One region of the Sneathiella sp. genome, then DNA from elsewhere that is predicted to be linked to it. Evidence: riboswitches for the same ligand, from Rfam matches in the RefSeq annotation. Region 1 holds a riboswitch; the other holds the start of a gene.
The links. A riboswitch is a leader RNA that binds a small molecule or an ion and turns the genes downstream of it on or off. The one in region 1 is predicted to bind glycine.

Region 1 (16,373 bases):
GTTGAGAATTGAGCGGAGTCCGCGACGACGGACATGCCCCAAATCAAGCAAATAATAACGAGAAGAATAGGGCTTCCACCAAAAAACAGTCCAACAATCAGCGCGCAAGAGCCACTGATAGCCATTGCCAATATTGTGATAGTTGTTCGGCCTAGGCGGTCTGCGGCGATGCCGGCAGCCAGACTTCCTAACCCTCCAACGGCGATCGTTGCAAATGTTGCGAGATTTGCACCAAACCGGGCATCAGTCATATTGGTCAACTGAAAGCTTTCGTATAGAAAAACGCCTATCCAAGCCCACATCGCGTATAGCTCCCACATGTGGCCAAAATATCCAAAATTTGCTAATCGCAATGGTTTGTATTTCCAGGCATATAAGGCCAATGACAAATCGAGGGGTGGTGCCTTCGGAATATCATGACCAAGGGATACAAACCGGATTAAAAATGCGGAGATGAGTGCCAGCCCGCTTCCGGCAATTAGCGGAGCTCGCCAGTCGAAACCCGAAGTGCCTAGCAAATTTAGAATATGTGGAAAAGCACTCCCTAGTGTTAAAGCTCCAACCAGCAAGCCGACGAGCAGGCCGGTATCATTCTTCGCCCAGGTCGAAACCATCTTCATACCAATGGGATAAACGCCAGCCATACAGACACCAGTTAGCAGCCTTAGGAGGATCACTTCAGGCGATAGCGGATCTAACAGAACTATCGAAACATTTGCTAGTGCCGCAATTACAGTCGATATCGCAAAAAAGGTTTTCGGCGGCATGCGATCTGCGAGACTAAACAAAGCACTGAGAAGTGTGCCAATCACGAAACCAATTGCTACACTGCTGGAAAAGAGAGAGGCGTGAAAACCGCCCAACCCAAATTCGGTTTTCAAGACAGGTATAAGAGCGGTTGCTGAAAACCAAAGGGATAAGGCAAGAACCTGACAAAACGCTAACAGGCTAACGGCTTGCCATTTTTTTTGAGGAGATATTTCAGCCAATTTCCTAGAACAATCGGTTGTGAAAGAATAATGGACTATTCAAAATATTAGTCACGCAACTTATACCGTTGGATCTTCCCCGTTGCCGTTTTCGGAAGCTCGTCAACGAAATCTATCCATCTGGGATATTTGTACGCCGCCAATTTGGATTTCGCATATTCTTGAAGGTCCTTGCGCATGTGGTCCTGATCGATGCTGGAATTTTTCAAGACTATTACGGCTTTTGGCTTTATCAGGTCGTCCGCATCCGCTTTACCGATGACGGCCACTTCCAAAACAGCGTCATGTTCGATCAGGGCTCCTTCAACTTCAAATGGCGAAACATAGATACCGCCGACTTTCAACATGTCATCGGTTCGACCGCAGTAAATATAGTAACCTTCATCATCTTGTCGGTATTTATCGCCTGCACGTGTCCAAGGCCCTTGAAAGGTATCGAGGCTTTTTGATCGTTGGTTCCAATACATCAGGCCGCTGGATGGGCCAGAAATTTCCAGAGCACCCATTTCACCTTTAGCGACCGCGAGCCCGTCGTCGCCGGTCAATCGTATGTCATAGCCTTCGACGGCCTTTCCCGTCGCGCCAGGCCGAACATCTCCGGGTCTATTTGAGATAAAAATATGCAACATTTCTGTGCTGCCGATCCCGTCCAGAATGTCGACGCCGACATGACGTTGCCATCGCGATAACAAATCCGCTGGTAGAGCTTCTCCGGCTGATGTGCAAACCCTGAGATGATGCTCACCAGATTTTGGCAGAACATCACTCGCCAGCAACATGCCGAAAAGCGTGGGGACACCATAGAAGATTGTTGGGGATTGATTGCGGAGTATGTGGCAAATGGCTTCGGGTGTTGGTGGACCTTCCAAAAGAATTACTGTTGCCCCGACGGAAAAAGGAAATGTTAGGCCGTTTCCTAAACCATAAGCGAAGAACAGTTTAGCCGCTGAAAACATGATATCATCTTCACGAATACCCAGCGTCTGTTCGCCATATAGATCGGCGGTTGCCCTCAGGTTTCCGTGCAAATGAACAGTGCCTTTGGGCATACCTGTTGTGCCGGAGGTATAAAGCCAAAAGCACATATCATCGTGGCGAGTCTTTGCCGCCGAAAACTCTGTATTTTCGACTTCCAGCAACGTTGAAAAATTATTCTCCGTTCCGATTTTTTTGCCGGAAATAACAATTGTTTTCAAGGCGCGGTGGTCATCTACATGATTTTCGAAGAGTGGGAATAAATCGTCAGAAACGATGAGAGCGGTCGCACGGCTGTCATTCAAAATATACTTGTAATCTTTTTCCGTGAGGCGGGTATTGATAGGGACGGGAATAACACCCGCCTTAATGGCTCCTAAAAATGCTACCGGAAGATCAAACGTGTCATTGAGGCAAAGGACGATGCGTTGTTCCTGTTCCACGCCCATGTCTTTTAAAGTATTGGCGAAGCGATTAACATTATTACTTAAATCTTGATAGGTATGGGAGCCGCGGGAATCGATGACAGCTGTCTTACTGCCGCGCCCAGCCTCAATATTATGATCGATCAAGTCAACTGCCGCGTTAAAGTGCAGCGTCGATCTATCGTCGATATTTGGCATTTTGTTCTCCCAATAGTTCATAAGCCTTGGGTTATTAATTCCCTTTTGGCTTAAACCGCGCGCCCGCTTTGAACTCTATCGTTACTTATGTTTTGTCAGCAAGCAAAAGAAACGAACTCTTACATTCTATGGAGTTTTTCTAGCCATTCCTCCGCCCATTCACCGGCCTGGTCTTCCGGCAATTCACCGGATGATGCGTCATGTTTCATGATGTCACCGATCCGCTTGGCCCCAAATTTCCCAAGTGCTTCGTCAAAAAGGACGCCGGCATTGCAAAAGGTTTGATCGTAAGTGATGTCGCCAAGAGCGAATACTCCATACTTAATGTTCCCCAAATCTATTTCAGACGCTTCAAGATCATCCATAAATGCCTGGCCATTATCCGGTACATCTCCTTGTCCGTAGGTCGATGTGCAAATTACGTATGCGGCTCCGGTCTCAAAAACATCCGCAGCAAGATCATCCATCAGCAATATTTCAGTATCTTTCCCTTTTGCATTGAGGGCGTCAGCGATTTCGTCGGCGACAAGCTCAGCTGTGCCGGTCATAGTGCTGACAAGAATTTTAATGCTGTCGACCAATGCCATTTTTCTCCAAATAAAACTACTCAAGTCAGGAAATAGGAAATATAATGCATCTTGTCCAGTATTTTATGAAGAGAGTGCGAATATATGGCGGCCACTAATCATGCGGCAGATCTATCGCGACGGGAAGACGCCTCAGCAGTCGACTATTTAACAGAACTTGGCGCACGCGTTCGAGCGGCGCGCGCGCGCCGCGGGATGACACGTAAAATACTTGCGAATGACTCCGGCGTGTCAGAGCGTTATTTGGCGAAACTCGAAACCGGAGAGGGAAATATTTCGGTGCTCGTGCTTCGTCAAATAGCTGATGCGATGGATATGAAGATGTTAGATCTTGTTTCTGTAGGAGAGCAATTGAGTCCGCAAATGCAATCGCTTTATCAGTTGGCCCGACAAATGACGGACCAAGAATTGGCCCAGGCTAATTTGATTCTGAAGGAAGCAATGGGTCGTAAGGCCGGCAGGGCAAAAGCGAAACGAATATCCCTGATTGGATTAAGGGGCGCTGGCAAATCAACGCTTGGTCCCCTTTTATCAGAAAAATTAGGATTCGAATTTGTAGAATTAAACAAGCGCATTGAAAATGAGTTCGGGGCGACACTTGCGGAAATTTTCTCACTGGCAGGCCAGCCCTCATTCCGGCGGTTCGAACGTCGCTGTCTGCAGGACATCATCGATAGTCATGACAATATCGTTATTTCCACCGGTGGCAGTATTGTCGCTGATGAGAAAACCTTTTCACTGCTTTTACAGCACACACACGTGATTTGGTTGCAGGCAACTCCAGATGAACATATGTCCCGCGTTGTCGAACAAGGGGATTTGCGGCCAATGGCTGGTAGCGAGGAAGCTATGGCTGACTTAAGGCAAATTTTGTCTGCGCGGGAGCCGCTATACGGGCGTGCCGATGATGTTTGTAATACCGCGGGACGCACTGTCAACGAAACAGCGCAGGATTTACACCAGATAGCAGAGCGGCTGCTTACATCTGTTTCTGCCCAATCAGCTTGACATGCACTAAAGTGCACTTTATGTAATGGAAATATAATTCCGAAAAACGGGAACCTTGATCATGATCACATTCGACGCACATCCGGACCATTATCGTCACTGGACACTGAAAGTTGACGGTCCTATTGCTCGGTTGATCTTGGAAGTAGATGAAGACGCGGGTCTTATGCCTGGGTACCAGCTGAAACTAAATTCTTATGATCTCGGGGTGGACATTGAACTCCATGATGCTTTACAGCGGATTCGCTTCGAACACCCAACAGTCCGTACTGTAATTGTAACCAGTGGAATGGACAAAATGTTCTGTGCTGGTGCGAATATCTACATGCTTGGAACCTCGTCCCATGGCTGGAAGGTGAATTTTTGTAAATTCACCAACGAAACCCGAAATAGCATGGAAGATAGCAGTGAAAAATCCGGAATAAAATTTTTGGCGGCATGCAATGGAACAACAGCCGGCGGCGGATATGAGCTGGCCCTGGCCTGCGATGAAATTTTTCTGATCGATGACCGCTCGAGTGCCGTCAGTTTGCCGGAAGTACCCTTGTTGGGCGTCTTGCCTGGCACGGGTGGCTTGACACGAATTACGGAAAAAAGAAAAGTTCGGCGGGATCTGGCAGATGTATTTTGTACCAATCCGGATGGTGTGAGGGGGCGACGTGCCAAGGAATGGAAATTTGTCGATGAGGTCGTTCCCAAAAATTCGTTCGATGTAAAAGTAAATGCAAGGGCTGAAGAACTTGGTGCAGACAGTTCTCGCCCTGAAAAGGCTAACGGAATTTTATTAACTCCCCTCGATCGTATAGTTGATGATGCTGGATATCATTATTCACATGTGAAAGCCGAAGTAGATAAACAAGGACGTACAGCAACAATAACCGTTGAAGCGCCGACGGACGACATCGCCGATAACATCGAGGATATTCATTCTGCTGCTGCAAATTGGTGGCCCTTATTAATGGCTCGTGAACTTGATGACGCCATTCTCCTTCTTCGAACAAATAATGAAGAAATAGGCACGATCCTGCTCAAGACGAAAGGTGATCATAAAAAAGTACTGGCGACGGATGCCATATTATCTAAGCATCAGTCGGACTGGTTCGTCAGGGAGGTCATCGGCATGATGCGACGAACATTTGCCCGTCTTGATGTCTCCTCGCGCAGTCTATTTGCTTTGGTGGAGGAAAACTCATGTTTTGCTGGATGTCTGTACGAATTAGCCCTTTCGGCCGATCGTATTTATATGCTGGATATTACTCAAGAAGAAGGTGAGCCGACGAATATTGCTCTCAGTGAAATGAACTTTGGTGGCCTGGAAATGGTCAATGATCGGACGCGCCTTGGAAACCGCTTTTATGAGGATGAGAACATACTCAGCATTCTTAAGCAGCAAGTTGGGGTGGATATTGGCGCAGCGGATGCGGAAGAAAAAGGACTTGTGACATTCATTCCTGACGATATCGATTGGGAAGAAGAAATCAGGCTTTTGGTGGAAGAACGGGCAAGCCTGTCTCCGGACGCATTGACAGGGATGGAGGCCAATCTCAGATTTGGTGGGCCAGAGAACGCGGCGACTAAAATCTTTGGCCGCCTTTCAGCGTGGCAAAACTGGATATTCAATCGACCAAATGCTGTCGGGGAAAAAGGTGCCTTGAAATTGTTTGGTAGTGGCACGAAAGCAGAATTTGACCGAAGGAGAGTATAATGGCAATCAATTATCAGGAAAGAATCCCCAATAATGTCGATTTAGGAAATGATCGCCGTTTGCAGCGAGCCTTAGAGCATTGGCAACCGCGATTCCTGGATTGGTGGCAGGAGCTGGGACCGGAAGGTTTCCAGACGAAAGATGTTTACTTAAGAACTGCGACATCCGTAGATGCGAAGGGCTGGGCAACTTTCGGGGCGGTCAAAATGCCGGACTACCGCTGGGGTATATTTCTTGCGGATCAAGTAAATGATCGGACCATCGGATTTGGTGATGATTTCGGAAAACCGGTCTGGCAACAAGTCCCAGGGGAATATCGCTCCATCTTGCGTCGCCTAATTGTAACACAAGGAGATACGGAGCCGGCGTCTGTCGAACAACAACGCTTGCTGGGGCTTACGTGCCCTTCCTTATTTGATTTACGCAATTTATTTCAAGTGAATGTAGAAGAGGGGCGACATCTTTGGGCAATGGTCTATCTGCTGCATGCTTATTTTGGCAGGGATGGTCGGGAAGAAGCCGAAGATTTGCTGATGCGCCATTCCGGAAGTGAAGATAATCCTAGGATACTAGGGACCTTTAACGAACCAATTAGCGACTGGTTATCATTTTTCATGTTCACGTATTTTACCGATAGAGACGGAAAGTATCAGTTGAAATGTTTGGCAGAATCCTCTTTTGATCCTTTGGCGCGTACCTGCCGTTTCATGCTGACGGAAGAAGCACATCATATGTATGTCGGCGAAACGGGGATTAGTCGTATCGTCAAACGCACTATCAATAAAATGACAGAGCTCAAGACAGATGATCCGGCCACTTTGCGCAAAGCTGGCGTCATCGATTTACCTTTACTACAAAGATATGTGAATTTCTGGTTTTCCTCCTGTATGGATTTATTTGGAGCGGAGATTTCATCTAACGCGGCTATAAGCTTTGCGAACGGCATTAAAGGCCGGCCAGATGAGAAACAATATGAGGACCATATCGCGAAAGACACCAGTTTGGAGCTTGAGGTTCCAGACGATAAAGGCGGCGTTCGCTTGGAAGAAATTGCGGTACGAAGCGCGGTTAATGACCAGGTGAGAAATGCTTATATCAAAGATTGTCAGGTCGGCGTTACACGCTGGAACCGATTAATCAAGAAAGCAGGATTTGATTTCGAAATTGCACTACCCTCCAACCGCTTTCGCCGTAACATAGGTGCCTGGGCGGGCCAAAGTGTAACCCCAAAAGGGGATTACCTGTCAGAAGAAGAATACCATAGACGGCATGACGAGTTTTTGCCGTCAGATGATGACCGGACATATGTCCAGAGCCTAATGCAGCAAGTAACCGAACCCGGAAAAATGGCGGGCTGGATTGCGGCTCCGGATCGCGGCATCAACAATATGCCTATTGATTACGAGTATGTGAATTTGAAGTAATGCGCCGCAATTCAGATACTACCGTCCGTTTCTATTACTAGTATACGGGCGGTACCAATGGGAAAAGCCTTGTGTTCGTCGCCCGCCTCAGCATGGAATATTTCACCGGCTTGTAAGGAAAATATCTTTTCCTTCGATGCTTCACGAACATGCATATTGACTGTGCCTTGAAGCACCACAAATACTTCGGGACCATCATTAATATGCCAAATATATGGCTCATCCGTCCAATGTAGCCGGACAGAGGCATTCTTTATTTTCTCGATATCCATTGCGTCCCAGGCTTTGTCACCGATAAAATCCGTTGGCTTTATTACGCGCATATCTGCTTTCCTTTTTTATCGTTTTCTTGTTTGATATGACGTATTCGAAAATGTGTGATTTGCCAAAGGATATTTGCCATGATTATCGAAACTGAAAGGCTTCGATTGCGCCCGTTTCGTGAAGCTGATTTTCCAGTCATTACCGCTTATGCCACCGATCCTGTATTTTACCAATACCTCCCTATTGAGGAACAAACAGAAGAAACCCTTCGCATTTTTTTCGCCGAGCGAATGGCTGACCAAGAGCAAAAGTCGAAAACAAGGCGGACTTTTGCAGTTGCCCTAAAAGCGGACGACAGGATTTTTGGGACTATCAGACTTGGCATCTTTGACGAAAAGGAACGATTTGCCGATATCGGTTATGCGATGGATCTTGCCCGGCAAGGGCATGGGTTTATGGCTGAAGCTGTGCAGCGGGTGCTATATTATGGCTTTTTGGAACTTGATATGCTGCAAATATGGGCAACGGTCGATAAAGAAAATTCAAGATCCTGGAAACTTATGGAGAGCTTGGGCATGCGGCGCTCAAGCGGATTGCCGTTGGGATTGGATTTTCCCTCCGGATTTGAGCAAGATTTTGCCTACAGCATTTCAAAAACCGAATTTACGCAGTCGAAAACTAGTGAATACTAATCTTAGAAATTAGGCCTTGATTTCACCGTGCTTTCACGTTTCTTGATACTGCCCCACCATCGCGACAGTTTGGGGTAATCAGATAGCATAGCGCGTCCTTCTTTCGTGACCGTAAAACAATCCATCATCGGGACAAGATGTGCATCGGCCAAAGAATAAGTATCTCCAACTAAAAACGCGTCATCACCCGAAATATTTTCAATTGCAGCAAGAAAGCGGGCCGAATTTTGTAGCCCTTGTTGCAATATTTCCGTATTTGTCGTTTCTCCGGAAACGGGCTTTTCTGAACTTTCAACATAAACCTGCCAAACAAGCGGCTTATACCCATAGTTGTCAATCACTGCCACTATTTGTCGCATTCTGGCTCGCCCGATTGCATCGCCCGGCAACAATGTTGGATTCGGAAAACGGTCTTCCAAATATTCGGTGATAGCCCGTGTTTCGTATAGAACCAGATTATCGTGTTGTAGAACAGGAACACGCTTAAAAGGGTGCAATTTCAAATATTGAGGGGAGAGGTCATCTGCAAAAGGATTGACCTCTTCATGTTCACATTCAAGCGCCTTTTCCGTCACTATAATAACGGCGATCCGACCATATGCGCTTCTATGATAGTTGTATAATTTCAGCACGGTAATCCTTCACCAAGTTTTTGTCGGAAGTTGTCATTTCCAATAAGTCTTGGCTCTAGGATTTAATATGAAACATCAGACTTTTAATGTCAAATCCGCGCGACGAACAGCCCTTTCAGGTGCCATTGGAAGCGTCATGGAGTGGTATGATTTCGCGATTTTTGTTTATCTAGCCCCAGTTATCAGCAGCCTTTTCTTTCCGTCTAAAGACTCAGTTGGTTCGCTAACAGCCACTTACGCAATTTTCGCTTTCGGTTTTATATCACGACCGTTCGGTGCCTTTGTCTATGGCCATATCGGAGATAGTATGGGGCGTAAACCGGTATTAATACTGTCCGTCGCAATGATGGGAGGCGCAACATTTTGTGTCGGTTTGTTACCGACCTTTGATCAACTTGGCCCAATGGCTGTTGTTGCCCTTATTGTTCTTCGTATATTTCAGGGGTTTTCTGTAGGCGGTGAATTTCCAGGTTCAACGGCATTTATCATTGAACTTTCGCCCCCTGAAAAGCGCGGGTTTTTTGGTAGCTGGATTGTTAGCGGTAGCGGAATTGGATTTCTTATTGGATCTGCATCTGCTGTCTTTACGGCTTATATATTGGGTCCAGAAGATTTAGCAGACTGGGGATGGAGAATTCCCTTTCTGGGCGGAGGAGTTATAGCGATTGTTGCCTATTACTTTCGATCTGGCATCGACGAAACCCATCAAAATAAAGAGGCCGTCGCTGACAAAGGAAGTCCGTTGCTCGTCGCATTTCAAGAGCACTGGTTGGATATGCTCCGAGTAGGAGGGCTGGCTTTGACGGTCAATGCTGGTTTCTACCTGATGTTTGTCTACGCAATCACGTATTTGACTAATAACCTGCATCTTTCTGCGACCTCAGTGATGGGAATAAATACACTATGTCTTCTTGCAATCGCCTTTTGCCCTCTTTGTTTTTCAATACTGAGTGACAAAATCGGCCGCAAACCGATATTACTTTTTGGAACCATCAGTATACTGTTACTATCTTGGCCGCTCTTTTGGCTTTTAAACCACAACAATTTGTACTTCGTCTTTTTTGGGCTTTTTGGTTTTGCCGTAATATTTTCGATGGTTTTTTCGATTAATCCGGCAGTTATGGCGGAGATACTTCCGCATAAAATCCGAGTTAGTACCTTGTCGGTGGCCTACAATTTGACTTTAACCTTCTTCGGCGGAACTGCGCCCTTAATTGCTTTGTTTCTGGTGACTTGGACTGGAAGCGAGTTCTCGCCGGTATATTATTTGATGGGCCTCTCGATCGTTAGTTTGGTGACAATATTTTCGATACCGGAAACAGGTGGTAGAAAATTGCGAGATTAAGTGGATTTTCATGTTGTGTATATTATCCTTTGTCACGCGATTTTTGCAGCCAGCTTTTCACTTTTTATGATACTTAAATTTAGAACGATTTTTATATGGGAGTGACGAATGACGGCCGCGTCATATAATACTAAGTATGTGAGGCGAACAGCCTTTTCCGGAGCTGTCGGCAACGTTATGGAATGGTATGACTTCGCCGTCTATGCCTATTTGGCGCCCGTCCTCAGTAATTTGTTTTTCCCATCTGACGACGCTTTTATATCCCTAATGGCAACATTTGGCACGTTCGCCGCGGGATATGTTTCTCGGCCTTTAGGCGCGATAATTTTTGGGCACATTGGTGACAAAATGGGGCGAAAGCCGGTTTTGATACTTTCTGTTGTTGTAATGGGAGGTGCGACAGTGGGTGTCGGCCTGCTGCCGACAACTGAACAAATTGGGATCTATGCCGCCGTTGCTCTTGTGTGTTTACGTATTTTTCAGGGATTGTCTGTTGGGGGTGAGTATACAGGATCGGCAGCATTTGTTGCCGAACTTTCGCCCCCGGAAAAACGAGGATTTTATGCAAGTTGGATTTTCAGCGGCAGTTTTTTCGGTTTTCTCTTGGGCTCAGCTGTTGCCGCTATTTTTACTAACTTTATAGATGAAGCGACGCTAAATGGATGGGCATGGCGTATTCCTTTTATAGGTGGCGGCGTCATTGGCATAATGGCGTTCTATTTTCGATCGCGCATAGATGAACCAGAAAGCGTTAAAGAAAGAACCGTTGTAGACGGAATTCCTTTACTAGTTGCCTTACGCGATCACTGGTTGGATATGCTCCGTATCGCCGGACTAGCTGTTACAGTGAATGTAGGATTTTATCTTATGTTTGTTTATGCGATTACGTTTCTTACAAATAAAGTGCATCTTTCCAACATAGCAGCGATGACAATAAATACCGTTTGTCTGGTATTTGTCGCGGTATTTTTGTTGGGATTCGCTATTCTCAGTGATAAAGTCGGCCGAAAACCTGTGCTGCTTGTTGGAACGTTTGGTATTTTGTTTCTTTCTTGGCCCCTATTTTGGTTGATGGATCACCATAACATTGTCTATGTATTTTTCGGGCAATTCGGCTTTGCCGTTCTATTCTCGATGGTGTTTTCTGTTAACGCCGCGGTTATGCCAGAAATTCTTTCTCGTAAAGTTAGAATTAGCGCTTTATCGGTCGCCTATAATGTAACCTTGTCGATATTTGGCGGTACGGCGCCAATCGTTGCGCTGTATTTGGTTAATCGAACCAATGACGATTTTTCACCGGTATATTATCTAATGGGCTTGGCGGTTCTCAGCCTGGTAGCGATATTCTCCATATCGGAAACGGCGGGAAAAAAGCTTCGAGATTAGTTCATGGTAGATTGATACAAACATCATACGTATCTGAAACAAATGAAATTTGTTTTCCTGTATTCAGACAACAAGCTGCAACATAGCTCCCCTAAATTTACGTCTAGTTACGGAATAACTTTAGATGGAGAATGTATCATGATCGCGACACAACCAGACTACACGGCAATTAAAACTAAACAGCAGGCAACTTGGGGCTCTGGCGATTATGCCACGGTGGGAACCACACTTAATATCGTTGGAGAGCAGCTTTGTGAGGCAATGGATCTGCATTCCGGCCAAACTGTCTTGGATGTTGCTGCCGGAAATGGAAACGCTACTCTAGCGGCCGCCCGACGATGGTGCGAAGTAACTTCGACGGACTATGTTGAGTCTCTTCTAGCGCGCGGGAAGGAGAGGGCGGACGCAGATCGGCTTGAAGTGGCTTTCCAGCAGGCTGATGCTGAAGAACTTCCTTTTGAAACCGGAAGTTTTGACGCGGTCATGTCAACCTTTGGCGTAATGTTTACACCAAATCAGATGCAGTCCTCCTCGGAAATGGCACGGGTATGCCGTTCGGGTGGAAAAATCGGCATGGCCAATTGGACACCCGAAAGTTTCATTGGCCATCTTTTCAAAACGATCGGAAAACATGTGCCGCCGCCAGCTGGAGTTCAATCACCAGCCCTTTGGGGAACTAAAGATCGTTTGGCTGAAATGTTTGGTGAAAGTGCAACAACGATAGAAATTACTTCTCGCCTGTTTAATTTTCGGTACCGATCAACTGATCATTTTTTGGATGTTTTTCGCAATCTATATGGCCCGGTTCACAAGGCTTTCAGTGCGCTGGATGCCGCGAGCCAGGAAGCTCTTACAAGGGACATAACAGGTCTCGTTGAAACCTTTAATGTCGCGACAGATGGTACAATGATCGTTCCGGCGGAATATGCGGAAGTCGTCATTACCAAAAAATAGTCATTTCAATTTCAAGATAATGGGCTCTGGGAGAAAATATCCCGGAGCTTTTTACTCATATTGCGGCACATGATACTGATCTCTAAAGCGTACTTTTTTCTTGCATGAATTTGGCATCTCCCGCATAACGCGGCACCTGAGGTTATGGGTGGTTTATCGTAAGAAATTGGGCGAAGTTTGATGAGAGATACTCTCGAGAAAATTGATATAAAAAGCGAGCAGGCGGATGAACGTCTTGACTACTTTGTTCACAAAGACGGACTGGTTTTCGCAGGTACGCATCTTATTGTCGATTTATGGGGCGCTAAAGGCCTCAATGATTCGGATCTCATTGAATCAACATTGCGACAGTGCGCCGAGATCGCCGGCGCAACTATCCTACATTTCCATATGCATGCTTTCGAACCCGATGGGTTGTCGGGTGTTCTGGTACTCGCAGAAAGCCATATAAGTTTCCATAGCTGGCCTGAACGTGGATTTATGGCTTTGGATATTTTTATGTGCGGGGAGACAGATCCTCATAAAGCAATTCCGGTTTTAAAAGAAGCGTTCGAGCCGCAGACACTGCAGCTTAATGAATTGAAGCGGGGGATAGTAAATTGATGGAGCTGTTTGACGAGGGACTACACTCAGGCGTCAATTTGGCGTTGGATGTGGAAAATGTTCTCTATCGCGAAAAGACAGAATTACAAGACTTGATGATTTTCGAAAATAGTCAGTTTGGTCGAGTCATGTCGTTAGACGGGGCTATTCAAACGACGGAAAAAGACGAATTTATTTATCACGAAATGTTCGTTCATGTGCCAGTTTTTGCCCATGGTAACGTCAGGAAAGCATTAATTATTGGCGGGGGTGATGGCGGCGCGGCGCGGCAGTTTATGAAACATGATGGCATAGACGTCACCTTGGTCGATATTGATCGAACTGTGATAGAACTCAGTCAGAAGTTTATGCCGAGTATTTCAGGAGGCGCTTTCCAAGATCCGCGATTGAATGTCGTCATTGCGGACGGCTGCCAGTTCGTAAAGAACACAGATAAAAAATGGGATGTGATTGTCGTTGATAGTACAGATCCGCATGGCCCAGGAGAGGTCTTGTATACTGAAGAATTTTATTCAGATTGTAAGTCGTGTTTGTCCGAGGGAGGCATCATCGTAACACAGAACGGCGTACCCTTCGTTCAGGAGCCCGAGCTTCGGTCAAGTTACGATCGTCTGAATTCGCTGTTTTCGGATGTGAGTTTTTATCTGACAGCTATTCCAAGCTATGTTGGTGGCGCAATGGCTTTCGGTTGGGCTACAGATGATATAGCGCTTCGTAAATCGGCACTGTTGGGTTTAACCAATCGTTATGTGGAGGCCGGGATAGAAACGGACTACTACACACCTGAAGTGCATCAAGCGGCTTTTTCTTTGCCCCTGCATATTCAAAGGATGCTCACGAAGGACATTGCCTAGATCAGCATTCGACGACGTTTACAGCCAGCCCGCCCTGCGAAGTTTCTTTATATTTACTGAGCATATCGATACCGGTTTGACGCATGGTCTCAATAACCTCATCTAACGAAACCACGTGTGTACCGTCACCAGATAAAGCAAGCCGCGCTGCATTGATGGCTTTCATTGCCCCCATTGTGTTCCGTTCGATACATGGAATTTGAACCAATCCACCAATCGGATCACATGTCAGTCCTAAATTATGTTCCATGCCGATCTCTGCGGCATTTTCAACCTGCTCATTAGAGCCACCGAGGACTGCGGTTAGAGCACCAGCGGCCATGGAACAGGCTACACCAACTTCACCCTGGCATCCCATTTCCGCAGCGGAAATGGAGGCACGCTTTTTGTAAATTGCACCAATGGCCGAAGCTGTCAGGAGAAAATCCCGGCTGCCTTTTTCCGTAGCGCCGGGGCAAAAGCGTTGATAATATTTGAGGACTGCCGGGATGACGCCAGCCGCACCATTTGTGGGCGCAGTGACGACACGACCTCCCGCAGCATTTTCCTCATTAACAGCTAAGGCATATAAATTAACCCAGTCAAGAACAGTTAAAGGGTCGCGAGATGCCCGCTCTGGGTTTTCCATCAAATCCCTAAATAGCTGGTGGGCGCGACGTTTTACTTTTAGGCCACCCGGCAGGATACCTTCCGTTTCACATCCCCGCCGGATGCAATTGATCATGGCCTCAGTAACCTGGTCCAGAAATTCAAAGGTTTCTTTTTCCTTTCGCCAACAGGTCTCATTGGCGAGCATAATTTCGGCGATCGTTAATCCTGTTTCCTGACCGATCGCGAGTAATTCCGCAGCCGAGGTAAAAGGGTGGGGGAGTTGAATATTATGGCCGCGTGTTTCCGCCCGATCTCCCTCATCATGGGAAACCACATATCCGCCACCCACTGAAAAATATTCTTTTTGCAAGAGCAATTCGCCTTCGGCTGAAAATGCAGAAAACCGCATACCGTTGGCATGCTCGGGGAGAACCTCTTCTTTTAGGAATAGGAGGTTGTCTTCTTCATAAAACGGGATTTCATGATGGCCATCCAATAGGATCTTGTTGTATTCCCGAATTTCAGCAATGAGCGGTAAGACGTCTTCAGGATCTATTCCGGAGGGGCGAGCGCCGCTGAGTCCGAGTAAAATAGCGTGATCTGTCGCGTGACCGTGCCCGGTAAGGGCGAGGGAGCCATAGAGTTGAACCAGAACCCGATTGGTTGTATTCATGTGGGCTTGTAAAGTAAGTTGCTCAACAAACCGCTTCGCGGCCCTCATTGGCCCGACAGTATGTGAGCTGGAAGGGCCGATCCCGATAGTATAAAGGTCGGTCACACTGATATTGACATTTAGCTGTGATGTCGGATCCGAGGTTTTTGCCGGTTTAGAAGGCACTACTGGTGTTACGTTTCCAAGACCGCTTTTAGGTAAACTATTCATTTTGGCACCCCTTCTCCGTCCGGTCAAAACGACCAGCTCGTTAAACGATGCCCCCTCTGTCCGGGTACCTGAAAGATTACACCAGATCGTAAGTCTGGTTTACCTCTTCGGTGACGTGCAAGATTTTCACCTACACATACTCTCCAGAGCCTTCCCACCCAACGGTACTTTTTGCCTGAGAGTTTCCGGGGCGGTTGCTCCTTCGGCGCTGGCACGGCCAGTCTCTCCCATTGGGTAGATAAAGGTAAAATATAACAGTTTCTTTATCGAAACAAACCATAGACAGATTGGATTGGCATCTGTCAAGTTTCCTTTATACGGATGATCAGATTACCCTTGTCCTGCGGTTGCGCGACACTGCAGGCGACGGTATATACTTTACGCTCGCCATTTGTACGTCAACGGCTACCGTATTTAAGCACCCATAACGGTAGTAGTGCCGCAACATCAGCGCTTTTTTCATCAAGTTCGATAGCCGTTGTCATCATATTGTTGTTAAGGCGCACAATATGGCCATTAAACCGGCACATCTCAACCGACCCGACAGGTCCAAAGATTCCCTCAATCGGCATTTCTGTTTCGTAACCAGGTGGAATGCCATTTAGAAGTAGGCCACTTAAAGACCAGTTCTCGGTCGAATATTTTTTGCCCTTAATTTCAACGCTGAGGGTTGGATTGGAAACGCGAAAAGCGTCTCTTTTTTCGAATCGGTCCGGGGCAGTTTCGTTTTCGATATATTTTACTTCTGTCTGCAGCACTTGACTCTCCTGAGCATAGATTGATTTGCTGATATGTATAATGCAGCCTTCATGCCAAATATCTGTGGTGCCGGATTAACGGTAATAATGGCGGAAATAG
Region 2 (16,373 bases), on a different contig from region 1:
CCGAATTTCGGTATCAAGAGCCGAACAATTATCAAAGGAGATACGATTTCATTGTCAATTGCGGCCGCTTCTATTGTGGCAAAAGTAACACGAGATCGGAAAATGTGCGCCTTGGCTGAAGACTATCCGCACTATGGATGGGAGCGGAATGCCGGTTACGGGACAGCTGAACATCGCAAGGGATTGCGTGAATTCGGCGTGACACCACTACATAGGCGAAGCTTTGCGCCGATCCGCGCTCTTCTTCAATCCCGTTAAGTGAAACTTTAGAACTATTCCATAAGATACTGATTCAACAAATGTATTGACGCGGCGAATCGGTCAAATCAGTATTGTCACAACATAAATGATTTGAATGGTTCTTATGACTGACACAAAAAAGCTGCCGCTGAATAAAATCCTCAAAGGGGATTGCATTGAGTTAATGAACGCGTTGCCCGAAAAATCTGTTGATATGATTTTCGCCGACCCGCCATATAATATGCAATTGTCCGGAGAGCTTCGCCGGCCTGATGACAGCCATGTGGATGCCGTGACCGATCACTGGGATCAGTTCGATAACTTCAAAGCCTATGACGATTTTACACATGATTGGCTAAAGGCGGCGCGCCGGGTTTTGAAAGATAGCGGCACCCTTTGGGTCATTGGATCATACCATAACATTTTCCGGGTTGGGGCAACGTTACAGGATCTCGGGTACTGGATGCTGAATGATGTTATCTGGCGCAAGACCAATCCCATGCCGAATTTCCGCGGCACCCGATTTACCAATGCACATGAGACTCTCATCTGGTGTTCGAAAAGCCAGACATCCCGCAATATGACCTTTAATTATGACGCTTTGAAAGTCATGAATGACGATATTCAGATGCGTTCTGACTGGCACCTGCCCATTTGTAGCGGCGGTGAAAGGCTCAAAATCGACGGTGAAAAAGCCCACACAACGCAGAAACCGGAAGCATTGCTCTACCGGGTCCTGACAGCCGCATCAAACCCGGGCGATATCATCCTGGATCCGTTCTTCGGAACCGGAACAACCGGTGCAGTGGCCAAGAAATTGGGACGGCACTATATCGGCATGGAACGCGAAGACAAATATATTGCTGTTGCGAAAAGCCGCATCAAAAAAGCACAAGCTTTGTCACCGGCGGATTTGGAAGCGACAAGAAGCAAACGCCAAGAACCAAGAATTCCTTTTGGCTCTGTCGTTGAAAGAGGCTTATTATCTGCCGGTCAGGTGCTTTTTGACTCGCGCAAACGATACAAGGCAAAAGTCAGGCCGGATGGCAGTTTAGTTGCCTCAGACGTAACGGGCTCAATTCATAAGGTGGGCGCGCAGCTTCAGGGGGCGAGCACCTGCAATGGTTGGACATTCTGGCATTTTGACGCTGAAGGAAAATCTGTTTCCATAGACGTCCTTCGTCAACAAGTCCGGGCGGAAATGAACTAAAATACAAGCTGGTCGGGAGAAAATCATGATCAAATTGATTTGTGCAGTTATCGTCGGAGCAGTCATTGCGCTCCTGTCAACGAACATGTCCGAAGCTTCCGACGAATCACAGTTTCTCGGTATTGATCGTGACGGCAATCAACTCATTTCCCAGGAAGAGGCCATCAATTACAGGCGTAACCTGTTCAAAGAGTATGACCTTAATCAAGACAATACAGTCAATTTTGAAGAATATGTTCAGGCCAACCGGTTACGTCCGAGTACAGCGGTTGAAAATTCAGATGTTCCTGTGCCTGATGAATATCGCGAAATGGATCTGGATGGAGATACCAATATCTCCATGGATGAATCAGATCAAATGGGCATGAGCCGCTTTAATACGCTTGACGAAGACGGCGATGGTCAGGTGTCTAAAGACGAATTTCAGAGCCCCGGCCTTTAGGCGTTTATAATAAAGTTTTCTGGTCCTGTTGCACGGAATTCGCCACCTTGATCATCAATGTGGGTAACGCATAGTTCGAAAACTCTTCCGGTTTTACCCAAATTGTGTCTGGCATGGTTGCAAACATCTCTTTTGATACGGGCAGCCGCAAGGGCCTGAGATGAAGATGGAAATGCGTAAAAGTGTGCCGAACCAAATCTTTCTCAAAGAAAGATGATTTTGGAGACACGTAGTCAGAGAACCGGGCCAAAGCGGCGTCCGCCGTCACTTCTTCCGTTTGCCAGTGGGTTGACGGAAATTCCATCATACCGCCCAAAAGGCCTTTTTCACCGCGCCGTCTGAGCAAGACATTGCCGTCTTCCGATTCAAACCAGAGAATAAATGCCCGCCGTGTCGGCTTTACTTTTTTCGGCGCCTTGACTGGAAATTGCTCAATGTCCAATTTGCCATAAGAAGCACAAAAACTGGATATGGGACAGACGTCGCATTTCGGACGGCGCGGCGTACAAATCATGGCCCCGATATCCATCAGCGCTTGCGCATAATCCCCTGCACGCCGGGCCGGAGTTAATTTATCAGCCTTTTGGGTTAAGACTTTCTTTGCGCCGGGTAACGGCTCCTCAATGCGATAGACACGCGCCAATATGCGCTCGATATTTCCGTCAACGACCGCCTCCGGTATATCAAAGGCAATGGAAGATATAGCCGCCGCCGTATAGGGCCCGATGCCTGGAAGGCCAAGCAACTCTGCTCTTGAGCGCGGAAAAATGCCGGCGAAATTCTCCTGTACTGCAATTGCGCATTTATGCAGGTTGCGCGCACGCGCATAATAACCCAGTCCGGCCCAGGCAGTCAGAATACCATCGAGCGGGGCGGCCGCCATATGCCCTACTGTCGGCCAGGCATCCAGAAATTTTTCGAAATACGGGCCGACTGTGGCAACGGTTGTTTGCTGTAACATTATTTCGCTCAGCCATACGTGATACGGCTCGGCGCGAACGCCCGGGGTGCTCCGCCAGGGCAGTGTCCGGGCATGTATATCGTACCAAGAAAGCACCTGGTCTGAAAAACTAAGTTGTGGTTGCTTTTGATTGATCATAGTAAGTTTAGGTATATGGCCGAGATTTGACGGACAATCAATAGAGGGAAGAGAGCTAGATTGCGAAAGGTACGAAAAACCGCAGGTCCACGTGCGATCGGAAGCTTCGTTGGAAAGTCCGCCCGGGCGGCTCTTGTAAAACGTGGCTTCGCGCAAGCCGACATCCTGTCAAATTGGGCAACCATTGTCGGCCCTAGTCTCGCAAACCACTCCAGTCCGGAAAAGCTCAATTATTCAGGCAAAACGAATAAGGATGCAACATTGCGGGTTCGGGTTGCTTCTGGCTGGGCTCCGGAATTTACGCATTTTGAACCGTTGATTCTTGAAAGAATAAATAGTTTCTTCGGTTATCGAGCCGTTTTGAAGCTGAAATTAATCCAGGCCCCCATTCTCAGAACAATTGTTCCGAAGAAGTTGCCACCAATCCCATTAACGGAAAAGCAACAGCAATGGATTACGGATACTACCAGCAATGTCGCGGATTCTGAGCTAAAAGAACGGCTGGAGGCCTTGGCCGTCAGCATGCTTGGTTCACGCAACCGTGACCAGTCTTAAGACGTAAAAGGTTGGAATCTGGCCCTAAGCGCCTACAAAATACAAAAATAATCATTATCTAGCAAAAACAGCAAATGAATCGTTTGAGGAATTACCAATGAGAAGATATAATAGCACCACATATAGTATGGATGACCGTAAATTGAACCTGACACGTCGACATTTTGTAGCTGCTGGCAGCGCCCTCCCCATCGTAGCGGCGGCAACGACTGGCCTCTTCTCAGCCTCTACCGCTCAAGCGGCCGAGCCTGCCCTGTTGGAAACTGATCATGTTTTGGGCGATCGTAATGCCCCCATTGTCATAATCGAATACGCGTCCATGACCTGCCCCCATTGTGCACATTTTCATGAAACCGCCTTTCCGGGGTTGAAGGAAAACTATTTTGACACAGGCAAAGCAGCCCTTGCTTTTCGCCATTTCCCTTTTGACCGCTATGCCTTCCAGGCAGCTGTAATGGCCGAATGTGGAGGGCCAGAGAAGTTTTTTGCAATTACAGATATTCTGTTTAAGCGACAGGCTGAATGGACCCGCGCGGAAAATATTACCGAAGCACTCATTAAAATAGGCAAGCAATCTGGCATTAGCCAAAAGAAATTCGAAGCCTGTCTCGCCGACGAGAAATTAGGCGAATCAATTCTGACGCAACGCTTGGTCGGCTCAACTGATTACGGCGTTAATTCGACACCAACGTTATTCATCGAAGGCGAAATATACGAGGATGATCGATCCTTCACCGCGCTGGATGAATTTCTAAAATCTAAAATGTGATGTAATGATTATGGAGCAGCTGTGAAGTTTACACAATTACGACTGTCTGGTTTTAAATCATTTGTGGAACCTACAGAGCTCCTAATCAAGGACGGTCTCACCGGAATTGTCGGCCCGAATGGCTGCGGAAAATCCAACCTTGTTGAGGCCCTGACATGGGTTATGGGGGAAACGTCAGCCCGGAATATGCGGGGCGGCGCGATGGACGACGTCATCTTCGCCGGGACGACCTCTCGTCCAGCCCGCAACGCTGCCGAAGTCACACTCGGCCTCGACAATAACGAACGCAAGGCCCCCGCAAGCTATAACGATTCTGCGGAGCTTGACATAACGCGGCGTATTCGGCGCGAAAGCGGGTCGGATTACCGGATCAACGGGAAAATTGCGCGGGCGCGCGATGTCCAACTCCTGTTTGCAGATTTGGCGACTGGCGCACATTCCACAGCCATCGTCAGTCAGGGGCGCGTTGGCGCCCTTATCAATGCGAAACCAAAAGATCGTCGGCATCTTCTCGAGGAAGCTGCCGGAATCTCAGGTCTTCATTCACGCCGCCACGAGGCAGAACTCAGATTACGGTCGGCCGAAACAAACCTGGAACGGGTGGATGATGTAGCGGAGCAGCTGGAAGGCCAGCTCAATAGCCTCAAGAGGCAAGCGCGGCAAGCAAACCGGTATCGGAATATCTCCGGCCATATTCGTAAAGCTGAAGCCATGCTTCTCTATCGGAAATATAGCCAAGCAACCGAGAGAGCAGCAGACGCCAAATCAAAATTTAATGAAGCCCTTGCAGCCGTCAATGAATTGACGCGTCAGTCTGCCATTGCTGAAACCGCAACACTGAAGGCAAATGAAGCCTTGAAACCACTCCGCGATGCGGAAAGTGCGGCAGCGGCAGCGGTTCACCGGTTGACCCTTGCACGAGAGAACCTTGATGCAGAAGAAGAGCGGGCGAAACAAACCAGGAAGCAACTGGAAGATCGCAAGACGCAAATTTCCAGCGATATGATCCGGGAAAAAAACCTGGAAAAAGATGCTGCAGAAGCCGTCACCAATCTGGAAGAAGAAAAAGCGGTCCTCACTATCGAAAGCGAGAATGATACGCCCTCTATTGAGAAGTTGCAGGAGGAAGTAAATAGGCTTCAAGGTAATGTTCAAAAACTCCAGTCAGAATTTGATAAAAAGACAGAAGCCGCAGCGATCGAAACCGCAGAGAGAAATAGCCTAACCCAGCAAAGTAATGCGGCAGCAGCACAACTCGACCGCCTAACGATGCGCCTCGCGGAATTCGAAAAAGAAAAACTTGTTCTGGAAACCGCATTGAGTGCAATTGGCGACGGACCGCAATCAAATCATGCCTTGAATGAAGGTATCGCAGCGCTGGAGCAACTGACCAAGGAATTTGATGAGGCCGAAGCCGGGCGGCAAATTGCCGATCAATCGGAGCGGCAGCAACGGGATTTCCATAAACAAGCAGAGAATGAAGCCACTCGGCTGGAAGCGGAAGAACAAGCGCTTAAAAATTTGCTGGCAAATACCGAGAACGGTGAGTGGCCCGGCATAATTGAAGGCATGTCCGTTAGCAAAGGGTATGAGAATGCGCTTGGGGCAGCTTTAGGCGACGAATTGGAAGCACCTCTGGATGATGCGGCGTCCGCCTTCTGGAGTGAGAATGCCATTACGCCTGAGCAGACTTTTGCTGCCGAGGTCAAGACATTAGATAAATATGTAACTGGTCCATCAGCTCTGGGTCCCCGGTTATCGCAAATCGGCCTGGTAACAGCAGAACAGGCGCAGAAACTTCAGTCTTCGCTTAAAGCCGGTCAACGACTGGTTTCCAAGGACGGAGATCTGTGGCGCTGGGATGGCTTTATCCGGCGAGCTGGCGCCAAGACTGCCGCGGCTGCACGGCTGGAGCAGCGCAATCGGCTTGAAGAAATTCAGGCTGAACTTTCTCTCAAGCAAAAAGCAGTGGCAGAAACCCTCGTTAAACTCGAGGCGGCTGCGACCAATCTTTCAGCGGCGACAACAGCGGAAAAACAGCTACGGGCGCAACAAAGAGAGCAAGAACAAAGCTTGTCCAAGATGCGAGCACTTCACGCTGAGGAAATCCGCGTCGCAGCAGCGAAGCAATCTCGTCTGGCTTCCTTGGGCGAAAGTGAAAATGACCTTCGTCTTGAAACTGACAGTGTTAAAAAGGCACTCACGGAGCACAAGAGCCTTCTGCAAAAATTGCCAGACACTCAAGACAGCCGCGCCACTGTCGATGAGATTCGCGCCACCCTGCTAAACGCCCGAGAAGAATTGGCGACCCAAAGAAGCGAATCAGATCAAAAGCAACGGGAAGCGGCGGCACGGAGAGACCGCCTAAATACAATCGATCGCGAAATCGCCGGATGGATAGATCGCAATAACAATATGGCCGCTCATTTTGTCCAGCTCGAAATGCGATTTAAGGATACCCATCAGGAACTCCAGGAAATTCAAGACAAACCCGACGAGATTGCGGCGACACGAAATAATCTGATGGATGAGGTCGCACGAGCCGAAGGGGCTCGTACCAGCACCTCCGACAGGCTGGCGGAAGCTGAGTCAATATTGGCCGATTGCGACATAGCCCTACGCAAATGCCAGGAAGCGCTCGCAGCTTGCCGTGAAGAACGTGTCCGCCATCAGTCTGATATGGAACATTCTGCGCAAATCCTCGCTGGACTGTCAGAACAGATCCGCGAGAAGCTTGACTGCGCACCCGACGGAATTCGCGAAGCCGGAGATATCCAACACAATGAGGAAATCCCGCCCGTTGAGATCAGTGAACGCAAGCTTGAACGGTTGAAAAAGGAGCGCGATGGCATGGGCCCCGTCAATTTGCGGGCGGAAATCGAGGCAGATGAAGTAGAGGAGCAGCTGACGACACTGATCAAGGAACGAGAAGATCTGGAAGCTGCTATTGCCAGACTGCGTCAAGGCATTGCCAGCCTCAATAAAGAAGGACGGCAACGGCTCTTGGAAGCTTTTACAAAAGTTGATGAGCATTTCCGGCATCTTTTCAAGCAAGTGTTCGGTGGCGGCGAAGCTCATTTGACATTGACTGAATCCGACGACCCCCTGGCTGCCGGACTGGAAATCATGGCAAGCCCGCCCGGCAAGAAGCTCCAATTAATGTCTTTGCTATCCGGCGGTGAGCAAGCGTTGACAGCGGTTGCATTGCTTTTCGCGGTGTTTTTGACGAATCCTGCACCCATTTGTGTGCTCGATGAGGTGGACGCCCCGCTCGATGACGTTAATGTCGAGCGCCTCTGCCATTTGCTGGAGGGCATTGCCAAGAATTCCGATACCCGCTTCCTTGTGGTTACCCATCACCCCATAACCATGGCCCGCATGGATCGGCTTTTTGGTGTAACCATGGCAGAACGGGGCATTTCTCAACTTCTTTCCGTAGATTTAGAGAAAGCGAAAGAGATAACAGAGAGTGCTGCTTAGCTTAATACTTGCCTATTCTGTGGCCCATAAACAAACAATAAATACAATGTTGAAAAAGCGGCCTGTAAGGTCTTGACACTGGTTAGGTCAGACCGTATGTTTCCCGCGCTTTCTGTAGGGGGAGATCGTGGGTAAAGACCTATCCAAAAGGAGACGGAATTGACCAAAGCGACACCTCCTTCAAAAGAAGAATTTAAGGCTCGGCTTGCGAAAGCGCAAAAACAACAAGAAGAATCTTCTTGGGAAAATGCGGATTTAGAAGTTGAGCGATCCAGTGCGCATGGCCGGGCGTGGCGATTGTCAGTAGAAATTGTTGCGGCGATGGCGTTATGTGGCTGGTTTGGCTGGTTGCTCGACAAATGGTTGGACACAAAGCCTTGGTTGTTGTTGGCGTTTTTGATACTTGGTGCTGGTGTTGGGTTATACAACACGATAAAAGTAGCGAAGCAAATGAACGCCGGTAACTTTGATGAATAGGATACTGCCGGTTTTGGTAAGATCTTGATAGTTTTGAAACAGTAAAAGCGGGAACAGCAAAGTGTCGGCAGATCATAGCCCCCTCGCCCAGTTCGAGATTAAACGGTTGGTTCCGATGGAAATCGGCGGCCTCGACGTTTCTTTCACGAACGCCTCACTTTTCATGGTTGTTGCCATCGCGGCGATTACGTTGTTTCTGACTTTAAGCATGCGCGGTCGGTCAATGGTACCCACCAGAATGCAATCGATGGCAGAGCTCAGCTATGAATTTATTGCCAACATGATCAAAGACAATGTGGGTTCTGAAGGGCGGAAATACTTCCCCTTTATTTTCACGCTCTTCATGTTCGTGCTGTTCTGTAATCTGCTGGGTATGATCCCGTACACCTTTACGGTTACCAGTCAGATCATTGTGACATTTGCCCTTGCTGCTGTGGTGTTTGTCGGCGTTACAATCATTGGAATATTGAAACATGGGTTCAAATTTCTGACATTCTTTGTTCCCAGCGGCGTCCCGTTTGTATTGCTGATTATCTTGGTCCCGATTGAAGTAATCTCCTATTTTGTTCGCCCCATCAGTCTTTCTGTCCGGCTTTTTGCAAATATGCTTGCCGGTCATACGCTTCTGAAAGTGTTTGGCGGATTTGTAGTTGGACTGGGTATCTACCTCGGGTGGTTGCCGCTCGGGTTTATAGTGGTTCTGACAGGCCTGGAATTCCTTGTCGCCTTCTTGCAGGCGTATGTGTTTGCCATCTTGTCATGTCTGTATCTTAATGATGCGCTTCATTTGCATCACTGAGTAATTGTTTATTTTCAACGTTAAAGTTGTTCTTGTTTTAGAAGGAAGAATATCATGGAATTAGAAGCCGCAAAAATGATCGGTGCCGGCCTTGCTACTATCGCCCTCGCAGGTGTGGGTGTTGGAATTGGTAATATCTTTGGCTCATATGTCTCCGGCTCATTGCGCAATCCAGCTGCTGCACCAAAAGTATTTGGTAACGTTTTGCTCGGCTTCGCATTGACAGAAGCTGTTGCACTGTTTGCGTTGGTTATCGCCTTCTTGATCCTGTTCGGTTAATCGACACTTTTTCGTCGATCGATATCTGAACCCCTGGATTTGAGGACCGGTTATGCCGCAACTTACAATAGCAGATTTTCCGCCCCAGCTTATTTGGCTCGCGATTACTTTCGTCGTCTTGTATTTCTTGATGGCAAGAGTGGCTATTCCACGCATTTCTGATGTATTGGAAAACCGTCAAAATCGCATTGCCACTGACTTGGAGGAAGCGAGAAAGCTAAGCGACGATGCAGATAGTGCAAAAGCGGAATACGAAGCCGCTCTTGCCGATGCACGAAGCAAAGCACACGGCATCGTTGCTGAACTGAAAGCCACCATGGCCAAAGAACAGGATGCCAGCAAAGCCGAACTTGATGCAAAACTTGCCGTCAAGGCGAAAGAGGCAGAAGCCGGTATCAATGCCGCAAAAGACGCCGCACTTAGCCATGTTCGGGATATTGCTTCCGAGACTGCAAAAATTGCTGTTTCAAAACTCGTCTCGATCGATGTATCTGATGCAGATGCAAATGCCGCCGTCGCGTCTAGCATGAAGGGAACCGCATAATGTTCCAAGATCCCGCCTTTTGGGTGGCCATTGCCTTCCTTGGTTTCATTGCTCTTATCACATACCTCAAGGTCCCTGCTATGGTGACCAAGCAATTAGATGAGAGAGCTGTCAAAATCAAAGCGGACCTTGACGAAGCACGGAAACTCCGTGAAGACGCCCAGGCTTTGTTCGCCGATTTCCAACGCCGGCAGCGTGAGGCCCTTACTACGGCGGATGAAATCGTCGCACGGGCGAAAGAAGATGCGGAAATTCTCAAGAAAGAAAGCATCGCTGAGCTCGAAGTTTCTCTGAAACGCCGTCAGGAATTAGCTGAATCTAAAATTCGTCAAGCTGAAGAAAAAGCTGTATCTGAGGTCCAGAGCATAGCCGTTGATGTTGCCATCGCGGCTGCATCCAAGCTTATGCAAGATGGTCTCAAGGATCAAAAATCCGATGCGTTAGTTGACCAGTCCATAAAAGATTTGGGATCGCAGCTAAATTAATCGAAACGAATTCGAATATTAACGGCCTCGCTCTTGCGAGGCTTTTTTTATGCGTAAAAAAGCCCCGCTAAAACTAGCGGGGCTTAAGTTTGCAGCATTTCCAGGGAGGTTAGGAGGCTGCAGAAAGAGTTTGAGAATCTTCTTCTGGAATCCAACGTAGGATGGGGTTACGTGCGGCACCCGTTTCATCGAGCCGACGACGGGGTGCGAAAAGAGGCGCCTGCGCAAAATACGCGTCCTCTCCATTATGGGCCTTGTTCAGTAAATGACGCATCGCCCCGATAAACTGGTCAAGAGTCTCACGAGATTCACTTTCCGTCGGTTCAATCAACATTGCGCCATGAACAACCAATGGGAAATACATCGTCATCGGATGATACCCTTCGTCGATCATCGCTTTTGCCAAATCGAGAGTTGTCACGCCAGTATCTTTTAAACTGCTGTCGTCGAACAAAGCTTCATGCATACAGATACCATCAAACGGAGAATGCAGCATGTCATTCAAACCAACACGAATATAGTTGGCATTGAGGACAGCATCTTCGGCTATCTGGCGCAATCCATCTGCACCATGGCTTTGCATATAAGCCAAGGCCCGAATAAACATTCCCATTTGCCCATGGTATGTTTTCATCCGGCCAAAACTCTTTGAGGCTTCTCCTTCAACATGTTCAACAAAATCAAATCCATTCTCTCCATGTGTCACAAACGGTATTGGAGCAAAAGCCGCCAAAGCTTCTGACAAAACAACCGGCCCGGAGCCCGGACCGCCTCCGCCATGAGGCGTTGAGAAGGTTTTATGAAGGTTTATATGCATTGCATCTACGCCAAGATCACCAGGACGTACACGCCCCAAAATGGCATTCAGGTTCGCGCCATCACAATAGAAGTAGGCACCGACTTCATGCACCATATCCGCGATCTTTTTCACATCAGTTTCGAAAAGCCCACAAGTATTTGGATTGGTCAGCATAACACCAGCAACGTCCGGTCCTAACTTCTCGGCGAACGCCTCCATGTCCATCCGGCCATCTTCTCGCGCCGGCACAGACTCAACTTTATACCCGCAGAGCGCCGCGGTCGCTGGGTTCGTACCATGCGCCGATTCAGGAACGAGTATCCGCTTGCGGGCCTCTCCTTTCGCTTCGTGGGCAGCCCGAATGGCCATAACACCACACAGCTCACCATGGGCACCCGCTGCCGGGGACATGGCCACGGCAGGCATTCCCGTGATGGTCTTCAGCCAATGGGCCAGATCATCAATCAGTTCGAGCGCGCCTTGGACAGTACTTACCGGCTGCATCGGGTGAAGATCACCCAATCCGGCTAACCGGGCCACTTTTTCATTAATCCGTGGGTTATGTTTCATTGTACAAGATCCAAGCGGATAGAAACCAGAATCGATAGAGTAATTCTGCCGACTCAACCTCACGAAATGACGAAGTACTTGTGGTTCCGATAAATCAGGAAGTCCGATCGGTTTGTTTCGAGCAGTATTTCCCAATCTGCTTTTCACCTGTTTTGGCTCAGCCATATCAACGCCAAGTCGCCCTGGAACACCTTGTTCGAAGATTAGTGGTGTTTCCAGATCTAATGCCTTGTTACCAGTAAAAGTATCCGTTGCCGAATTATCCTGCTCAGTAGTATTCGGACGTGTCGGTCTGCCTTGATTGTTCAGCATCAGAGAATCTCCTTCAACGCAGAGATGAGTTTTTCTATGTCACTGGCAGCGCAGGTTTCCGTGACAGCGACCAATAGTAAATTATCGACATCGGCATTGGGAAGAAGCCTTGCGACCGGCACGCCTCCCAAAATGCCTTTGTCCGCCAGTTTCTCGACAACATCGCTCGCATTGGCAGACAACCGGAGTGTAAACTCGTTGAAAAAGGTATCATTAATAACTTCCACACCCTCCAACGCATCAAGCAATTCTGCGGCTGCCACTGCTTCACCATGATTAATCTCCGCCAGTTTTGCAAAACCGGTTTCGCCCAGCAAGCTCATATGGACAGTAAATGCCAAGGAGCACAAACCTGCATTCGTACATATATTGCTTGTCGCCTTTTCTCGTCTGATATGTTGCTCCCGAGTGGACAGCGTCAGAACAAATCCACGCTTTCCATCCTGATCGACAGTTTCCCCGCATAACCTGCCGGGCATTTGACGGACATATTTCTGACGCGTTGCCAGCAAACCAACATAAGGTCCGCCAAAAGACAGAGGAACACCGATTGACTGTCCCTCGCCTGCAACAATATCAGCCCCCATTTCACCAGGAGACATCATAGCACCCAAGGAGACAACTTCATTGACGACGACGACAAGCAGAGCGCCCGCGGCGTGGCATTTCTCAGCTAGGGCCGTTAAATCTTGCACCCGGCCAAAAAAGTCCGGGTTCTGCACGACAACACAAGCAATGTCTTTTCCAATATGAGCCTCGAAGTCTTCGGGGCCTTCTAAAACAGGCGAAAGTTCCATCGCTTCAAATTCTGTAAACTGCAAGGTTGTTCGAGTTACATCACGATAATGAGGGTGCAAATTGCCTGACAAAATCGCTTTTTTACGCCGCGTTACGCGGCAGGCCATTAAGACTGATTCAGCACAAGACGTCGCACCATCATACATTGACGCGTTCGCCACTTCCATTCCGGTGATGAGAGCCACCTGCGTTTGGAATTCGAACAAGGCCTGAAGCGTTCCTTGACTAATTTCCGGCTGATAAGGTGTATAAGCCGTTAAAAACTCAGACCGCTGGATAACGTGATCCGCGACGGACGGGACGTGATGTTGATAAGCGCCAGCACCCAAAAAGCACGGGGCTGAATAAGGCGATAGATTCTTACCTGCAAGCGTACGGAAGTTTTTCTCAACATCCATTTCACTGGCATGTAATGGTAAATCCAGCAGTCCATTTAAACGCGCTTCCGCAGGTATATCAACGAAGAGATCATCTACAGAACCAACGCCAATTTCTCCCAGCATTTTTACCCGTTCTTCAGCGGTATGCGGCATATACCTCATCAATCGAGTCCTTCAATATATGTTTTATAGGCGTTTTCATCCATCAGTCCGTCAATTTCCGTCGGATCAGAAACCTCGATTTTTGCGAACCATCCGCCGCCATTTGGATCCTCGTTGACAAGTGTTGGCGCATCCTCCAATTCGCTATTGACGGCGACAACAGTACCGCTCACGGGTGAGTATACTTCCGACGCAGCTTTCACACTTTCAACGACAGCTAATTCGTCTCCCTTGCTTAAATCACTCCCGACTTCCGGGACTTCAACAAAGACGACATCGCCCAACTGCTCCTGTGCATAGTCGCTGACGCCAATCGTCGCCACTTTGCCCTCTAGTAAAATCCATTCGTGATCTTCAGTATATTTAAGTGCCATAATTCCATTACTCCAGTGCTAGTTAATCTCTGTAATATCGTTGTTCGATAAATGGCATTTTGACGACTTTTGCAAGTCGTGCTTTGCCGCGGACAATCAGGTTAATTTCTGTACCAATGGCGGCAAAACCAAGCGGGACATACCCCATAGCTATCGGCATCTGCAACGACGGAGAAAATCCACCCGATGTTACTTCGCCAATAATATTGCCGTCCAAGTCAGCTATTTCAGTATGCTCTCGTGCCGGAGCTCGACCTTCGGGAACGAGGCCAACACGTTTCATTTCCGGTTTGTTGGCGATTTCCGCTTGCATGACAGCCGCACCCGGAAAGCCACCTTCCAGCCGCCGACGTTTGCTAATAGCCCAGATCAGTCCTGCGGAAATAGGCGTCGTGCTTTCGGTCAAATCATGTCCGTATAGACAAAGGCCGGCCTCGAGCCGCAACGAATCCCGGGCTCCGAGTCCCACTGCAGATACACCATCATGGTCCAGCAATTTACGTGTCAATTGAACAGCCTGCTCATTGGGAATGGAAATTTCATAACCGTCCTCCCCCGTGTATCCCGAGCGCGTCACGAAACATGGAACACCGTCAATGTTAATTTCTTGATAGCTCATAAAGGACATAGAGGCGACTTCTGGCGCCATACTGGATAATATTTCTGCGGCTTTGGGTCCTTGAAGAGCAATGAGCGCTCGATCTTTCAGTTCCGTCACGGTGGCTTTCCCGGCGAGACCGTCTGTTAACAACTTGATGTCTTGCTCTTTACAGGCCGCATTTACCACAACGAAAAGATCATGCTCTCGCCGAGTGACGATGAGGTCATCAAGTATGCCGCCTTCTTCATTCGTCAAGAAGCTATAGCGCATATCGCCGGCCCCTAATGCCTGAATATCTCCAGGAATCAAGGCTTCGAGTGCGGCAGCTGGATTTTCGCCCGTAATGACCACTTGCCCCATATGAGAGACATCAAACAGGCCCGCAGATTCTCGAGTCGCAAGATGTTCTTTCAATATACCGTCAGGATATTGGACCGGCATATCATAACCAGCAAACGGGACCATTTTGGCGCCGAGTTCCACATGTAAATCGTAAAGGATTGTTTTTTCAGTCGCCGAAGTATCACTCATAATTCAATCTCAGTTCAGGTCAAGGGTTGCTACGCACCGGCATTTCCTATGCTGGCAGCAGCCCCCTCTGTCCTATAACCTGAGAGATTTGACGAAAGACGACTAACATTTGTAGTGCCGTCCTACGCTTACCCCTTCGGTGAAACCGCAACCGCGATTTGCTTTCCAGAGTTTCATCCCCCTGCGGTCCGGTTGCCTGAGAGTTTCCGGGGTGGTTGCTCCTTCGGCGACAGTTTATGCACTGTCTCTCCCGCTGGGATCGTCTGAATGTATCAAGGATAATAGAGATCGAATACTAAGAGTCAACTACCTTGAAATTCGCCTTTAAATAACCGGTGGCGTTATATCTTTCCGGAGAAAGTCAGTTGACTGACGACCTCTGCTTCAACTTCAGTTGCTCTTCCGTAAGCTGGAACCCCAGGATAATAACATAATCACCGCCCGTTTTAATTCCCGTAAGCGGAATCCGTTGCTCCATTTCTTCCTGGACCGCGCCCCGTCGCTTACCTTCTGCTATCTCAATAGGACTGTAGAAAATTTCCTTTGCAATGATTTCTCCTGTTTTTTCTGCAATTGCGATAAAGAACGGAAACTCTTCGATCTGGCTTTCCGCTGCGGGCCCCTTGATTGCGCCTATCCGCAGGATGAGCTCCACGACAACAGCGGTTTCATCATCTACATACTGACAAAGACCGCTCACCGGCGCTAAAACGCCTTCAAAACGAACATCTACCAGGTCGCGCCCCTCACCTTCTCGGAAAATCGTTATGCTATCTGTACCAGGCAAGACCTCCAATCGGGGGCACGGTAAAGGAGGTTTCGACTTGCCGAAAACATCAAAGACACTGGTCTCAACCGACCCGCTGCATGAAATTATAGAAAGAGACATGACTGAAATAATTAGCCATCGACATTTTCGGAAAATTTTGAGCATGAAAAAATATGTCACCAAGAAAGATCTTCACTAAATTTTGTTGTGGGTACCATCGCAAAGCGGATTTGATCCACTCTTTTTACAGCCGCAAAAATATATGGTTTTTGCCGTGTCAGATGAAAAGGGAAAAGGCTTAAAATCAGTCGTGCTGTGGGATCCATCGCAAAATGGTTGCTTGGTACTTAGTCCGCATGAGCACCAAAAGTACTTTTTTCCCTCTTCCACATCAACTTTAAAAGGGGCCTTTTGCGCTATCTTCGGCTCGGTCATAATAAAATTCCTCGTCCCAAACTGGCATTCTGCCTTAAACTATTGTAATACTCCGGCAAATCTAAGATGTACCGTTGTATTTAGCAAGCGACGGTATTTAAGTAATTGTCTACTTGATCAGCTCCGACACCTTTTGAACCAAGTAGTAAAAGCAGAGAGCACCTTATGGAACGAGCTAAACGAACTTTACTACTCGCTGCCCCAAGGGGCTTTTGCGCGGGGGTCGATCGTGCCATTCAGATTGTCGAGCGTGCTTTGGAAAA

Region 2: another riboswitch for glycine. It lies ahead of gcvT (glycine cleavage system aminomethyltransferase GcvT); the one in region 1 lies ahead of V7723_RS14895 (L-serine ammonia-lyase).

The regions. Positions count from the first base shown of each region.
Region 1 is NZ_JBALWD010000028.1:41,530-57,902, forward strand. Features, by position in the region: gene V7723_RS14825 (MFS transporter) at 1-989, opposite strand, end outside; gene V7723_RS14830 (benzoate-CoA ligase family protein) at 1,037-2,587, opposite strand; gene V7723_RS14835 (flavodoxin domain-containing protein) at 2,707-3,174, opposite strand; gene V7723_RS14840 (helix-turn-helix transcriptional regulator) at 3,259-4,182, shown strand; gene boxC (2,3-epoxybenzoyl-CoA dihydrolase) at 4,244-5,887, shown strand; gene boxB (benzoyl-CoA 2,3-epoxidase subunit BoxB) at 5,884-7,311, shown strand; gene V7723_RS14855 (cupin domain-containing protein) at 7,323-7,634, opposite strand; gene V7723_RS14860 (GNAT family N-acetyltransferase) at 7,713-8,267, shown strand; gene V7723_RS14865 (glutathione S-transferase family protein) at 8,270-8,899, opposite strand; gene V7723_RS14870 (MFS transporter) at 8,967-10,244, shown strand; gene V7723_RS14875 (MFS transporter) at 10,353-11,630, shown strand; gene V7723_RS14880 (class I SAM-dependent methyltransferase) at 11,769-12,584, shown strand; gene speD (adenosylmethionine decarboxylase) at 12,765-13,187, shown strand; gene speE (polyamine aminopropyltransferase) at 13,187-14,041, shown strand; gene V7723_RS14895 (L-serine ammonia-lyase) at 14,043-15,515, opposite strand; glycine riboswitch at 15,570-15,664, opposite strand; glycine riboswitch at 15,668-15,755, opposite strand; gene V7723_RS14900 (hypothetical protein) at 15,914-16,273, opposite strand.
Region 2 is NZ_JBALWD010000007.1:5,941-22,313, reverse strand. Features, by position in the region: gene V7723_RS05530 (ribonuclease HII) at 1-258, shown strand, start outside; gene V7723_RS05525 (site-specific DNA-methyltransferase) at 365-1,450, shown strand; gene V7723_RS05520 (EF-hand domain-containing protein) at 1,476-1,892, shown strand; gene mutY (A/G-specific adenine glycosylase) at 1,897-2,991, opposite strand; gene V7723_RS05510 (DUF721 domain-containing protein) at 3,052-3,546, shown strand; gene V7723_RS05505 (DsbA family protein) at 3,644-4,315, shown strand; gene smc (chromosome segregation protein SMC) at 4,337-7,795, shown strand; gene V7723_RS05495 (AtpZ/AtpI family protein) at 7,955-8,272, shown strand; gene V7723_RS05490 (F0F1 ATP synthase subunit A) at 8,334-9,071, shown strand; gene V7723_RS05485 (F0F1 ATP synthase subunit C) at 9,126-9,350, shown strand; gene V7723_RS05480 (F0F1 ATP synthase subunit B family protein) at 9,403-9,894, shown strand; gene V7723_RS05475 (F0F1 ATP synthase subunit B family protein) at 9,894-10,379, shown strand; gene gcvPB (aminomethyl-transferring glycine dehydrogenase subunit GcvPB) at 10,489-12,063, opposite strand; gene gcvPA (aminomethyl-transferring glycine dehydrogenase subunit GcvPA) at 12,060-13,400, opposite strand; gene gcvH (glycine cleavage system protein GcvH) at 13,400-13,774, opposite strand; gene gcvT (glycine cleavage system aminomethyltransferase GcvT) at 13,797-14,906, opposite strand; glycine riboswitch at 14,972-15,077, opposite strand; glycine riboswitch at 15,081-15,169, opposite strand; gene V7723_RS05450 (hypothetical protein) at 15,268-15,693, opposite strand; gene V7723_RS19755 (CDGSH iron-sulfur domain-containing protein) at 15,871-16,110, opposite strand; gene ispH (4-hydroxy-3-methylbut-2-enyl diphosphate reductase) at 16,276-16,373, shown strand, end outside.